Regions from separate parts of the Kocuria sp. MNB10 genome, predicted to be linked through region 4. Evidence: riboswitches for the same ligand, from Rfam matches in the RefSeq annotation. Region 4 holds a riboswitch; each other region holds the start of a gene.
What was found. A riboswitch is a leader RNA that binds a small molecule or an ion and turns the genes downstream of it on or off. The one in region 4 is predicted to bind cyclic di-AMP.

Region 1 (3,200 bases), 450 kb from region 4:
TACTCCCCGGCCCGTGGGCCAGGGCCGGAGCGGTGGCCCCGCCCAGCAGGGCGGTCGCAAGAACAACGGTGGAGGCGGCGGCCGTAGTGCGGCGGCCAAGGAACTGGGTGGAACGCATGATGATGTCTCTTTTCCACGATGAAGAAGCTCGACCCCGATGTGCCGGCCTCGGCAATCCGCCCGTGCCCGACGTGCGCCCAAGCCGCGCGGGTAGAGCTGTACTGAACAGGGAGCGGGAGAAGAGGAAACCCGCCTCCGGGCGGGCCCGATCAGCCCATCAGGATCCTCTTTCACCGACGGAGACCCGTCACGGGTATCCGCCGGTCAGCGTCTGAGCCTGTAGAAAAGGCCAAGTTCCCGCGGAAGCCGCTCTCCACGGAACCCCCGGTAGGGGGCCATCACCCAGGCGGCGGGTGCGTCATGGCGGTGGCCCCCTCCGCAGAGGAGATCCGGCCCGTGACGCCGATCCCGGTGGCCACGGGTGTCCTCACCGCCCCCGCCGCCCGGGTGATGGGTCTGTGGGAGGCGAGACTCAGCCCAGGGAGGCGACCAGTTCGGCGCAGGCGGCCTCGCACCGCCGGCAGGCCTCGGCACAAATCCGGCAGTGCTCGTGCATGGACGCGTGCTGCTCGCACTCATCTGCACACGCCTTGCAGGCCATCTGGCAGGCCTTGATCGCATCCAAGGTGATGTTCGCGTCGTAGCCGGTGTGCCGCGAGAGCACACGTCCGGTGGCCTCGCACAGGTCCGCGCAGTCGAGGTTGGTGCGGATGCACTTGGTCAGCTCGGCGACCATGTCCTCGGACAGGCAGGCATCCGCGCAGGCGGTACAGGTCTGGGCGCACTGGAAACAGGCCTGGATACAGGCGGCCAGCTTCCCCTTGTCCACCCCGCCGAGGTCCTTCGGGTAGGCCTCCCGCATCGCACTCACGTGATGGGTCATGGCTTGCTCCTTCGTCGGCTTCCTCGAGGAGACGAACCAGCCGGAACCAGCCCGCCATACCATCGACAGTAAACTGCCTTTTCCGTGTGGCGCGCCCCAAATTCTTGAAGATTTGATGAAGATCCAGGCCACAGTGGCGCACAGCGCTACTCCCTCGGGCGGCCTTCTCCGCCGGGGATCCGGGCAATTATGGAGTTTTCATGAAGAAATCGCGCTGCGCGGCCCAGAACGGCATCCCCGAAACTTCTCAATCTGAAGGAAAGCTCAAGGAATCCTCAAAGTCTTCTCCGTGCCACCCCTCGTGATACTGAAGGCCGCCCACGACCCCAAACCCCCTCGCCCTGGGGGGTGGTGTCCATGCAGGGCCGTGCACTGACGCCATTTCCCCTAGTCAAACGGCATTGGATGCGACGCCAGTCGTGATGCGGAGCCACAGGAGCGACGAACCCACGGCTTCTGGGCCGGGCCTTTTCAGAGTCGGCAGCCCAAGCTTTCAGACCCGGCCGAAGAAAGAATCCGGGCCGTGATCTAAACGTGACACTTTCGTTATGAGTGGGCTACTGTCCACTGCGTGCCGCTGATTGATCCGGTCGGCGCCCTCGTGCACATCGCCGAATTCTGCCGGTGCTCGGGGTTCCTGAAGAGAAATCGCTTGGCAGAAGCGGGGGAACCATTTTCGGTCCTGGGGTCCGGGACCTAGGGGTTAAGTCACCCGGAACGCATGCGTCCGGGGCGGCCGGGTGTCTCCCACCCGCATCCGACAGCTCACCTCGTAGGCAAAGGGAGGAACACACCCCATGACCATTTTTAAGCGCCGTACTGCCCGCCACCGCGCCGAGACCACCTCGCCCCTGGTGCGTACCACCACGGTCGCGGCTGCCGCAGGTGCGGCAGTGATCGGCTCCATCGCCCCGGCTCAGGCCTACGCCGAGGTCCCGACGGACACCGCCACTGCCTACTCGGCCCCCGCGTCCGCTCTGGCGGCCTACTCTTCGACAGCCCCCCGGGCCGTCGTTGCCCCCCAGGCCGTCTCCCCCCAGGCCTCGGCGGCTCCTGAGCAGAGCGCTTCGACCGCGACGGTGTCCACCCAGTCGACGGAGATCACCGAGATCACCGGCGCGTCCGGGATTGTGGGCACCGCGATGCAGGGCGCCGGCACCGGCTACGTCTGGGGCGGGACCGCCTTCGGCGCCTGGGACTGCTCCGGATTCACGAAGTGGGCCTACGCCCAGAACGGCATCGAGATCCCCCGCACCAGCTTCCAGCAGATCGCCGCGGCCACCCCCACGACCAACCCGCAGCCCGGAGACCTCGTCTCCCAGAACGGCGGGGCCCACATCGGCATCTACATCGGCGGGGGCAAAATGATCTCCGCCCTGAACCCCGCCCAGGGCACCTTCGTCCACTCCGTCAACGCCATGCCGGTGGACGGGTACTACACCTACCGCTGACCCGGTGCGCCCTCCGCAACGGCCTGAGTCGCTGCGGAGGGCCCCGGTTGTTGCAGCTGCTGATCCAGGGAATTCCTGCCTCGCGAGTGAGTTTTTCCTCCCCTGCAGACACCACACCGTTCCTCCACTTCTCCGCCGTGCGCGGTGCTCCTGATCCGGGGCCCGCTCTGCCGGACCCCGCGACATCTTGCGCCCCCGAGCGGGGTGCTCCGTGCTGTCACCGCACCGTTCCGGCAGATCCGCCCGGCCCGCCAGAAAGCCTGCACAACTCCTCATGACTCGTGACCTGACCTCCCCCAACGGCATCACCTCCCTCCTCACCGGCAAGGCCCGCACCGTGGCCGCCGTCGCCGCCTTCTCCGGGCTGGCCCTGGCCACCACCGTCTCGGTGCAGGCCACCCCGGCCCCGGATGCCTCCGCTGAGGCTCCGCTGTCGGCCGTCGCTGCCGCCACCCCCACCGCAGCGCCCACCCCGTCCCTGGAGCCGGTCGCCCACGTGACCACAGCCGAGAAGCAGACCGACCAGAAGACCGAGCAGAAGAAGGCCGAGCATAAGAAGACCGAGCAGAAGCTCGATGTTCCGGCCGTTGTGGCACCCGGTGGGGCCGTTCCGGCGCCGGCCGCCACGCCCGTTTCGGCCAACGCACCGGCCAACACACTCGCCGCGAAGCCAGTTGTCCAAGAAGCAGCTATTCAAGAACCAGTCGTCCAGACGGTCCCGGAGCCTGTCACCGAGCCTGCCCCGGTGGCGGTTCCCGCCCGGGAACCAGCCGCGCAGGCTGGCCCGAGGACCGCCGTCGCTTCTG
Region 2 (3,200 bases), 1.2 Mb from region 4:
GACTCGACCTCGGGGGGCTCCAACAGCCGGCGCACCCCTTCGACGGCGATGAACCCGCCCACAGCCAGCAGCACCGAGGCCTGGGCGGCCGCGGCGACGATCTCGGCGCGCTGGTACCCCCAGGTGCGTTTGTCCGTGGCCGGTTTCAGCGCCAGGGTCGCGGCGGTGAGGGCGATGAGCAGCCCGGCCGAGTCGGTGAACATGTGCCCGGCATCGGCCAGCAGCGCCAGGCTGCCCGAGACCACCGCACCGATGATCTCGGCGACCATAATCGTGGCGGTGATGGCGAACACCACTGCCAGTTTCCCCCTCCGCCCGGCGCCGGCGTGGGAATGATCGTGCTCGCCGCTCATACCGGAATCTCCTGGGTGGTGGCGTCATCGGCGAGGGCCTCGGCGGCGCACTCGGGTGTCCCGCACCGGCACACCGGTTCGACGGTGAGGATAGTGCCCAGCAGGTCCTCCAACGCGTGGGCCAGCTTGGGGTCCGAGAGTTCATAGCGCACGTTGCGCCCCACCGGCACGCCCACGACCAACCCGCAGTCGCGCAGACAGGCCAGGTGGTTGGACACGATCCGCCGGCTCACCCCGATCCGGGCCGCCAGTTCCGAGGGCACCGCTGGGCCCTGCTGCAGCTGCAGCAGCACCGCGGCCCGGGTGGGATCGGCCAGTGCTTTGCCGAAACGGGACATCGCCGCGACCGGGGACAAGATCCTCATCCAATAACCGTACAGCAGAATCTGTATCAAAGGAGATGAGGGGCTTCCCTTGATGATCGGGCAATGTCCAGCTCGTATTCATACGGTGAGGGCGGACGGGGGTGCCGTCCGCCACTGCGGCATCCCCGTCCCCCGAGCCATCGCTGCACCCTAAGGGCTCTCGCTCCAATGCCGAGGCGGAGCAGGATAAGCACTGCCCGCGTCCAGCGGAAGACAGGGCAAGGCCATGAGCACTCTCCGATCCTCTCCGCAGGACTGCTCCCCGTGTGCCGATTCGCTGGCGTGTGCACATCGACAGGATCGTGGCAATCGTTCGAGTCTGCGGCTACAGCTGCGGAGTGCACCCATGCGGTCCATCCGAGTGCACCCATGCGGTCCATCGACGATGATCCTGGCGGGGCACTCCGCACCTGACGGATGAGCCCACCGGCCGGCCTTCACCACATCGGCGAGACTCACCGGTAGGTGTAGTACCCGTCGACGGGCATGGCGTTGACGGAGTGGACGAAGGTGCCCTGGGTCGGGTTCAGCGCCGAGACCATCTTGCCGCCACCGATGTAGATGCCGATGTGGTTGCCGCCGTTCTGGGACACCAGGTCACCAGGCTGCGGGTTGGACGTCGGGGTGGCGGCGGCGATCTGCTGGAAGCTGGTGCGGGGGATGTCGATGCCGTTCTGGGCGTAGACCCAGCCGGTGAATCCGGAGCAGTCCCAGGCCCCGAAGGAGGTCCCGCCCCAGACGTAGCCGGTGCCCACGCCCTGCATGGCCGTGCCCACGATGCCGCCGGCGGCCGGGGCGATCTCGGTGATGGCGGTGGACTGCGGGCTCACGCTCGAGGTGGCGGCGCTCTGCTGCGGGGCCGGGGCTTGGTCGACGGGGGCGGCGGGCTGCGCGGCGACCGGGGCCGGGGTGGTGTAGGAGGCCAGATCGGCCATCGCCGAGGCCGGAGCCGCATAGGAGGACCCGGAGGCGGCGGGGATCTCGGCGTAGGCCTGGGCCGGAGCGATGGAGCCCACCAGCGCTGCGCCGGCGGCGGCGACGACGGTGGTGGTACGCACGGCGCGCGAGGAGGTCTGGGCGCGGTGACGGGCAGTGTGCTGCTTGAAAAGCGACATGGTGGAGTTCCTCCCTTTGCCTACGAGGTGAGCTGTCGGATGCGGGTGGGAGACACCCGGCCGCAGAACGCACGCGCTCTGAGACTTAACCCCAAGGCCCCGGTACACCGGGACCGGTAATGGTTCCCCCGCTTCTGCCAAGCGATTTCTCTTCAGGAACCCCGAGCACCGGCAGAACTCGGCGATGTGCCACGAGGGCGCCGACAGGATCAGTGGTCGGCACGCACTGAAGAGTACAAGGAGATTACGAAACAATCACAATCCGATTCGGGAATGTATAGAGATCGTAAAGAAGTGGTCAAGGCTTGATGAAGACCTGAATTGTTGTCGGCTTTTTCCTGTTAATTTCCCGAGAAAGGCGGGGCGCTCTGCGCTTTGAGTGAGGTGGCTTGTTGGTGCGTGGACGCTGCGCGGGGAGTCGTCGCCCACACAGCGGTGGGGACAGGAGCCACTTCAAAAGGCGCGGCGGGTGGATCGAGAGCGAAGCCCGCGGCCATCCTGGGATATTTCGCGCTGCATCAAGCCCCGGAAATTTGGGCTCTGTCCATGCTCGCACTGACTGGCGGAACGTTAGCCAGCGTTGTGGTCGAGGAGATGCCCGACCAAGCCCACGAAGGCGACACCAGCGTGCCGGGACCGATCCTGCTCACCGGCGGAGTTGCGCTGTTCGCCGCGATCTCCGTCTACCTCGGTTCCTGAGAAGCCGTGCGCCCCGGCGTCCTCGTCTCGGGGCGCCGACGCGTGCCGACCGTGCTCAGTGGGCGCAGTTGGGACCGCATCCACCGCAGTGTGCACCGTCCTCGGCGGTGAGGACCGCAACGGGAGTGCAGCAGGCGTCTCCGCGCCAGGCCTCCAGCCCCTCCTTGACCGCCACGGCGGCGATCACCAGCGCAGCCAGCGGGTCGGCCCAGGACCAGCCCAGGGTGCTGTTGAGCACCAGGCCTACCAGCAGCACGGCGGAGAGGTAGGTGCACAGCAGGGTCTGCTTGGAATCGGCCACCGCAGAAGCAGAGCCCAGCTCCCGGCCGGTGCGGCGTTCGAACCAGGACAGGAACGGCATGATGAGCAGGCTCACCGCGGCCAGGGCGATCCCGACCGGGGAGTGTTCCGGCTCGGCGGCCCCGAGCAGGGCGCGGATCGCATCGACGGTGACGAAGGCAGCCAGGCCGAAGAAGGAGAACGCGATCACCCGCATCGCCACCTTTTCCCGTCGGTGCGGGTCCGGGGCGGCGAACTGCCACGCCACCGCCGCCGCGGAGAGGACCTCCACGATCGAGTCCAGGCCGAAGCCGATCAGCGCCGAGGAGGAGGCGATGGTGCCGGCGGTCAGGGCGATGACCGCCTCGAGCACGTTGTAGGTGATGGTG
Region 3 (3,200 bases), 630 kb from region 4:
GTCGCCCGACTTGTGCAGCTCGGGCTTGCTCCGCGGCCTCGCTCCCAGCCAGCCCCGGAGCTTCTCACCGCCGTCCGCCACCCGGGTGATGGGTCCGCGGGGGCAGGCTCAGCCCAGGGCGGCGACCAGCTCGGCGCAGGTGGCCTCGCAGCGCCGACAGGCCTCCGCGCAGATCCGGCAGTGCTCGTGCATCGAGGCGTGCTTCTCGCACTCGTCCGCGCAGGCCTTACAGGCCATCTGGCAGGCCCGGATCGCATCCAGGGTGATGTTCGCGTCGTAGCCGGTGTGCCGGGAGAGAACCCGCCCGGTGGCCTCGCACAGATCCGCGCAGTCCAAGTTGGTGCGGATGCACTTGGTCAGCTCCGCGACCATGTCCTCGGACAGGCACGCGTCGGCGCAGGCGGTACAGGTCTGGGCGCACTGGAAACAGGCCTCGATGCAGGCGGCTAGCTTCTCCTCGTCCACCCCGCCCAGGTCCTTCGGGTAGGTCTCCAGCATCGACGTCACATGATGAGTCATGGCTTGCTCCTTCGTCGGTTCGGCCGAGGAGACGAACCGGCCGGAGCCAATCCGCCATACAACCGACAGCAAACTGCGGATCTGGCCGGATGAAGCACTTACTCCTTGAAGATTCCGTGAAGAAATCCCGAGAGCGAGGCGCGCGCCACGCCACGCATCCATTTCCTTTTGTGAAAGATGCATAGGAACCATGAAGATCTCATGAAGAAATCTCTCTCGCGCCGCCGGAAGAGAACGACTTCCTGAAAATAGCCTGGATGATTTCCTAGCCTTTTCTTACCAATCCCTGTGGGGCGGCAGGGGCTGGCAGCTGCGCTCTTGCACCCCTCTGACGGAGCCGCAGGTACAGGAGGGCCTGGGCGCACACCGCGTAAATCCGCTAGTCGCCGTCAGATATGCACCTCTTCGGCAGCAATGTGCTGGGGCGCGAGTAGAAGGCGGCCGCCGCCTCGGCTGTCACTCCCGAGCGTCTCTCCGTCCCGCTCGGCGGTGAAACAAGGGGGGAGGAGCGGCCGTAACCGTAACGTGACTTTTCCGTTATCTGTTCGCTACTGTCCTCTGCGTGCCGATCGCCGATCCGGTTGGCATCCCCGGGTACATCGCCGAATTCTGCCGGTGCCCGGGGTCCGCTGAAAAGACATCGCTTGGCAGAAGCGGGGGAACCATACACGGTCCCGCCCTTGGGGCCTGGGGGTTAAGCCGGCCGGACGCGCGCGTCCGCCCGGCCGGGTGTCTCCCACCCGCATCCGACAGCTCACCTCGCAGGCAAAGGGAGGAATCCACTCATGCCCATGTTCCAGCGCCGTACTGCTCGCCACCGCGCCCAGACCCCGTCCCGCCTCGTTCGCCGCACCACTCTCGCAGCCGCCGCTGGTGCGACGGTGCTCGGCTCGGTGGCACCCGCCCAGGCCTACGCCGAGCTACCGACCCCCTCGAACACCGCCTCCTCCACCCCCGCCCCCGTGGTGGCGACCCTGGCCTCGTCCCCCGCCGCGGCCCCGATCGTCCCGGCAGCCACCCCGGCCCCTGGGGCGCAGGCGGCCTCGACGCCGCAGATGGCCTCGGCCTCGGATGTTTCCGTCCAGTCCACCGACACTACTGCTGTCTCCACTTCCGGGAGCGGGCTCGTGGGCACCGCCATGCAGGGTGTGGGCGGTGGTTACGTCTGGGGTGGTACCGCCTTCGGCGCCTGGGACTGCTCCGGGTTCACCCAGTGGGTCTACGCCCAGAACGGCATCGAGATCCCCCGCACCAGCCAGGCCCAGTGGGCGGCTGGTACCCCGACCGCCAACCCCCAGCCCGGTGACCTTGTCGTCCAGAACGGTGGCGGCCACATCGGGGTCTACCTGGGCGGCGGCAAGATGATCTCCGCGCTGAATCCGACCCAGGGCACCTTCGTCCACGACGTCAACGCCATGCCCGTGGTCGGCTACGTCACCTTCCGCTGACCCACACCACTGGATGCCTTGGGCATCCACCCAGGGGCTCCCGGAGAAGCCGCCCCCGTGCTGTGGGGGCCCTGTCAACGACAGGGCCCCCACAGCACGGGATCTCATCCCGCAGTCCAGGCCTGGTTGCCAACGCAGGTCACCGCGTAGCTGGCTTCTGGGCAACAAAGCGTAGAATCCGCCCACCGAAGGACAACCGGAGGGCGAGGAGCTCCAGGCCGACCTGGTCGAGAACTGGTTCGAAGGCTCCGGGGTCGATGAGTCGGTGGGGAGAGCGATCGGCCCGGTGCACCAAGGAGGCCATCCGTGAGGCAAGCAGGTCGTATCCCACCAATGCCCCGCCCGGCCGCAAAACCCGGGACCCCTCGACCACCGCGTGTTCCCACTCGATGACGTGGTGGAGCATCAGGAAGCTCACAACCGTGTCAAATGACTCGTCCTCGAAGGGCAGGCGGGTGGCGTCGGCCTGACAGGCCTCAGCATGGGGGAATCTGACAAGGCATTGCTGCGCAACCTCAACCATCACCGGGTCGGCGTCGGTCGTAGTGAGCCGCACCCAAGGGTTGGCTTGGACGATCGCTTCGGCCATCGCCCCGCTGCCCCCGCCGATTTCCAGCACGTTCCCGGTGACGGGGAAGCCTTGGGTCGCCCAGGGGACCATTCGCCGGGCCAAAAGACTCCATGGCGCACTGCGGCAGCACGAAGCTTCTAGAGCGGACATCCTCGGCATGGACTCCCCCTCCCGGTGCATCCGGATCGTGTGCGCCGAGCCTAGTTCCACGATCGACAGCAGTGAACCGGCTCGGCAAGGACGAGGCGACCTCGCTATGCACACCGCCCGGGGTGGGCGCGGCCGCTGATTCGAGGAAGCTAGGTCCCTGGCCTCCGGACCCCCACCCATGCCCCCTCACGCGGGGTCAGCAATGATGTCGCCTCCGGCGGCTATACCTGCTCTCATGGGCAGGGATCAGATCTCCAAGCACAGGGAACATCGCAAGAACGAACATCGCGACATACCAACACGCCCCGTGGGGCGCTCGGCGTGATCGCCCTGGTGGACGTGAACAACTGCTACGTGTCCTGCGAACGTCTTTTCGACCCGTCCCTGCTCGGCAAGCCCACTGTGGTGCTGAGCAACAACGACGGGTGTGTGGTCGCCCGCTCCGCCGAAGCCAAGGCCCTGGGGATCCAGATGGGAGATCCGTGGTTCAAGATCGCCGCCGATGCCCGCCG
Region 4 (3,200 bases):
ACCCTGGGCGGGGGCGTAGTTCGGGATCACCGGGGAAGCCACAGCGGCGCGCTGCTCGGCGGCGGCCTCCTTGGCAACGGTCTGAGCGGTGGCGGGAGCGGCGTGGCGGCCCTGGGCCACCGGAGCCTGCTCGGCGACCGAGGTGACGTTCTCGGAAGCGGTCACGACGGTGGGGGCTGCAGCCGGAACGGCGGGAGCCTGCAGCGGGGTCACGTCGGCCACGGGAGCGGCCTGGACCACGGAGGGCTGAGCGGGAGCCTGAGCGGCGGGCTGCGCCTTCTCGGTCTTCGCGGCCTTCTGCTCCTTGGCAGCGTTCTCCTGGGCCTTGTCGGCCTTGGCTGCGGGCTCCGCGGAGACGGTGTTATCGGAGGCGGGAGCCTCGGACACAGCGGCGGCGGGGGCCTGCTCGGAGGCATTCTGCGTGGCCTGCACGGACACGGTGGTCGCGAGGGCCAGACCTGAGAAGGCCGCGACGGCGGCGACGGTGCGGGCCTTACCCGCGAAGAGGCCCTTGGCGGCGTGAGGAGCGGTTTCGTTCGACATTCGTGTGGTTTCCTAACACGTTCGTGTCCACCCAGGGCACGGAGGTGTGCGGTGACCGGCACATCCGTCAGGACGCAGCAGCGGTGCACGGATTTGGGCGGGAGATTACGTTCGGTTTTCAGGTGGTTCCGGCGCGGTGTGCCGGCCGAGGTCCGGGGACCCAGCCAGCACACCCGGCCGCAATGTGGCTCGGTGTAGACCGCGCATCATGCTCGCGCGCGGTGTCACCGGGTCACCGGAAGGTGTAGTAACCATCCAGCTGCATGGCATTCACGGAGTGAACCTGAGTGCCCTGCGAGGGATTGAGAGCGGAGATCATCTGGCCGTTGCCGATGTAGATCCCCACGTGGGAGCCGCCGTTCTGGGAGACCAGATCGCCGGGCTGCGGGTTGGAGGTGGGGGTGCCAGCGGCGAACTGGGCCCAGGTGGTGCGGGGCAGGTTGATGCCGTTCTGGGCGTAGGCCCACTGGGTGAAGCCGGAGCAGTCCCAGGCCTTGAAGCCAACGCCGCCCCAGACGTACGCGCCGCCGATGCCCTGGTAGGCGGTGCCCACCAGACCACCCGTGGAGTGGTTCGACTGGGTGCTCACGCTGGCGGCGGAGCCCACGGTGTTGGTGGTCTGCATGGTGTACGACGCGTTGTAGGCCTGCACCGAGGAGGTGGACGCCTGGTAGCCGTAGGACGCCGTGGAGCCCAGATCGATGGGACCGCTCGAGGCCTGCGCGGGGGCCGCGAGGCCGACCACGGCGGCACCAGCGACGACCGTACCGATTGTGGTGTTACGCACGAGGTGCGACTGCGTCTCGGCGCGGTGCCGGGCAGAGTTCTGCTTCATGAAAGACATGTGTGTTCCTCCCTGCGCCTACGAGGTGAGCTGTCGGGTTCGGATGGGAGACATCCGGCCGCACGCACCTAGGTGCCGTGCTGGCTTGACCCCAAGGACCCGTCGGATTGCAACGAGCCCGGAAGTGGTTCCCCCGCTTCTGCCATGCGGATGTTCTGTGTACGGGTCCCGGAGCGCATGGCAGAACTCGGCGAACGCTCGGGAGTGGCGATCCGACCAGTGATCGGCACGGGCATGACTGTACAGGATGGATAACGAAAATGTCACGTTTTGATTACAGCCGGTCACGCATCGGGCATCGGTCGTTATGAATCACCGTGGATTACCACGACCGTCGATATCAATCGGCCGCCTCAACACGCCCGCCCGCTCGAAAGCCCACACCACGAAAAAAGCTCCTGACCTGCGGTGATACAGGGCTCACCCAGTGAGCGAAGGTCGAAACCGCACCGATCACCCGTGATTGTCCACACAGTCGAAAGGTCACGGTCAACTTCTCGAAGATCACGGCGCGTCGCGTTCCGACGTCACCGGAAGCAACCGCGAAGAGACGCAGCGGCGATCAGGCCTCGGCGGCGGCCACCCGAATGGCGCGCGCGGTGGCGGAGTCCAGGTCCAGGGACACTCCCGAATCGACCCGGGTCACCACGACCCGATTCTCGTTCCCGGGGTTGATCTCGGCCGTGACCCTGGAGCCCGTGAGGATGCCCGCGGAGCTGAGCATCTCGATGAGTTCCTGATCCGCCTGCACCACTTCCGGCAGCAGCCGGACTACGTACTCCGTGGAGTCCTGGGCTCCGGCGACCTCGAGCAGGGTGAGGCCGTCGAAGACCTCGGCCGCGGCACCGGTGCCGTTGTGCTCGCCCCGCCCCGGGATGGGCGTGCCGTACGGGGAGTTCTCGGGATCCCCCAGGAGGTTCACGAGCCGCTGTTCCACGCGCTCACTCATCACGTGTTCCCAGCGGCAGGCCTCCTCGTGGACGTGCGCCATGTCCAGGCCCACCACATCCGCGAGGAGTCGTTCGGCGAGCCGGTGCTTGCGCATCACGGACACAGCGGTGGTGCGCCCGGCCTCGGTGAGTTGCAGGGAGCGGTCCGGCGCGACCGAGAGCAGGCCGTCGCGCTCCATGCGGGAGACGGTCTGAGACACGGTGGGGCCGGAGTGGTGCAGGCGTTCCACGATGCGGGCTCGCATGGGGGTGATCCCCTCTTCCTCCAGCTCCAGCACCGTGCGCAAGTACATTTCGGTGGTGTCGATCAGATCGCCGCTCATGGTTCGTCCTCAGATTTCTGCGCACCACAGCGCGCGGGTCAACGACCCCCGGTGGGGGCTGCCGTTCAGCCTAGTCTGAATGATTCAGGATAATTATAGCCAGTGGGTGTCCTTGCGGCAGGCGTCTCGAACGCGCCATCGACTCCCCGGGCGGGCACAATGGGGGACACACCCGACCGCCCGCCAGAGGAGCCTTCGTGACCAGCATGCCCGTGATCCCCCCGTCCCTGTTGCCCGCGGATGGCCGTTTCGGCGCGGGCCCGTCCCGGGTGCGGGCCGAGCAGGTGGCCGCGCTCGAACGCGGTGGCAGCACACTGCTGGGTACGTCCCACCGCCAGGCCCCGGTCAAGAACCTGGTAGCGCAGGTGCAGGAGCGCCTCGCCGAGTTCTTCGCACTGCCCGAGGGGTACGAGATCGTGCTGGGTCTCGGTGGGTCCAGCACCTTCTGGGACAGCGCGGCCTTCAGCCTCGTGTCCCGGCGCGCCGAGCACCTCAGCTTCGGGGAGTTCGGCGCCAAGTTCGCGCACGTGACGGATCGCG

Region 1: another riboswitch for cyclic di-AMP. It lies ahead of ACW9PK_RS04715 (C40 family peptidase); the one in region 4 lies ahead of ACW9PK_RS02735 (C40 family peptidase).
Region 2: another riboswitch for cyclic di-AMP. It lies ahead of ACW9PK_RS10255 (C40 family peptidase); the one in region 4 lies ahead of ACW9PK_RS02735 (C40 family peptidase).
Region 3: another riboswitch for cyclic di-AMP. It lies ahead of ACW9PK_RS05585 (C40 family peptidase); the one in region 4 lies ahead of ACW9PK_RS02735 (C40 family peptidase).

The regions. Positions count from the first base shown of each region.
Region 1 is NZ_CM133411.1:1,063,016-1,066,215, forward strand. Features, by position in the region: gene ACW9PK_RS04705 (DUF305 domain-containing protein) at 1-118, opposite strand, end outside; gene ACW9PK_RS04710 (four-helix bundle copper-binding protein) at 533-943, opposite strand; cyclic di-AMP (ydaO/yuaA leader) riboswitch at 1,543-1,734, shown strand; gene ACW9PK_RS04715 (C40 family peptidase) at 1,741-2,394, shown strand; gene ACW9PK_RS04720 (hypothetical protein) at 2,669-3,200, shown strand, end outside.
Region 2 is NZ_CM133411.1:2,240,255-2,243,454, reverse strand. Features, by position in the region: gene ACW9PK_RS10265 (cation diffusion facilitator family transporter) at 1-353, opposite strand, end outside; gene ACW9PK_RS10260 (ArsR/SmtB family transcription factor) at 350-718, opposite strand; gene ACW9PK_RS10255 (C40 family peptidase) at 1,174-1,833, opposite strand; cyclic di-AMP (ydaO/yuaA leader) riboswitch at 1,839-1,992, opposite strand; gene ACW9PK_RS10250 (hypothetical protein) at 2,380-2,532, shown strand; gene ACW9PK_RS10245 (cation transporter) at 2,588-3,200, opposite strand, start outside.
Region 3 is NZ_CM133411.1:1,243,350-1,246,549, forward strand. Features, by position in the region: gene ACW9PK_RS05580 (four-helix bundle copper-binding protein) at 109-519, opposite strand; cyclic di-AMP (ydaO/yuaA leader) riboswitch at 1,151-1,299, shown strand; gene ACW9PK_RS05585 (C40 family peptidase) at 1,305-1,967, shown strand; gene ACW9PK_RS05590 (class I SAM-dependent methyltransferase) at 2,107-2,868, opposite strand; gene ACW9PK_RS05595 (Y-family DNA polymerase) at 3,010-3,200, shown strand, end outside.
Region 4 is NZ_CM133411.1:613,613-616,812, forward strand. Features, by position in the region: gene ACW9PK_RS02730 (NlpC/P60 family protein) at 1-543, opposite strand, end outside; gene ACW9PK_RS02735 (C40 family peptidase) at 776-1,387, opposite strand; cyclic di-AMP (ydaO/yuaA leader) riboswitch at 1,391-1,549, opposite strand; gene ACW9PK_RS02740 (metal-dependent transcriptional regulator) at 1,950-2,660, opposite strand; gene serC (phosphoserine transaminase) at 2,867-3,200, shown strand, end outside.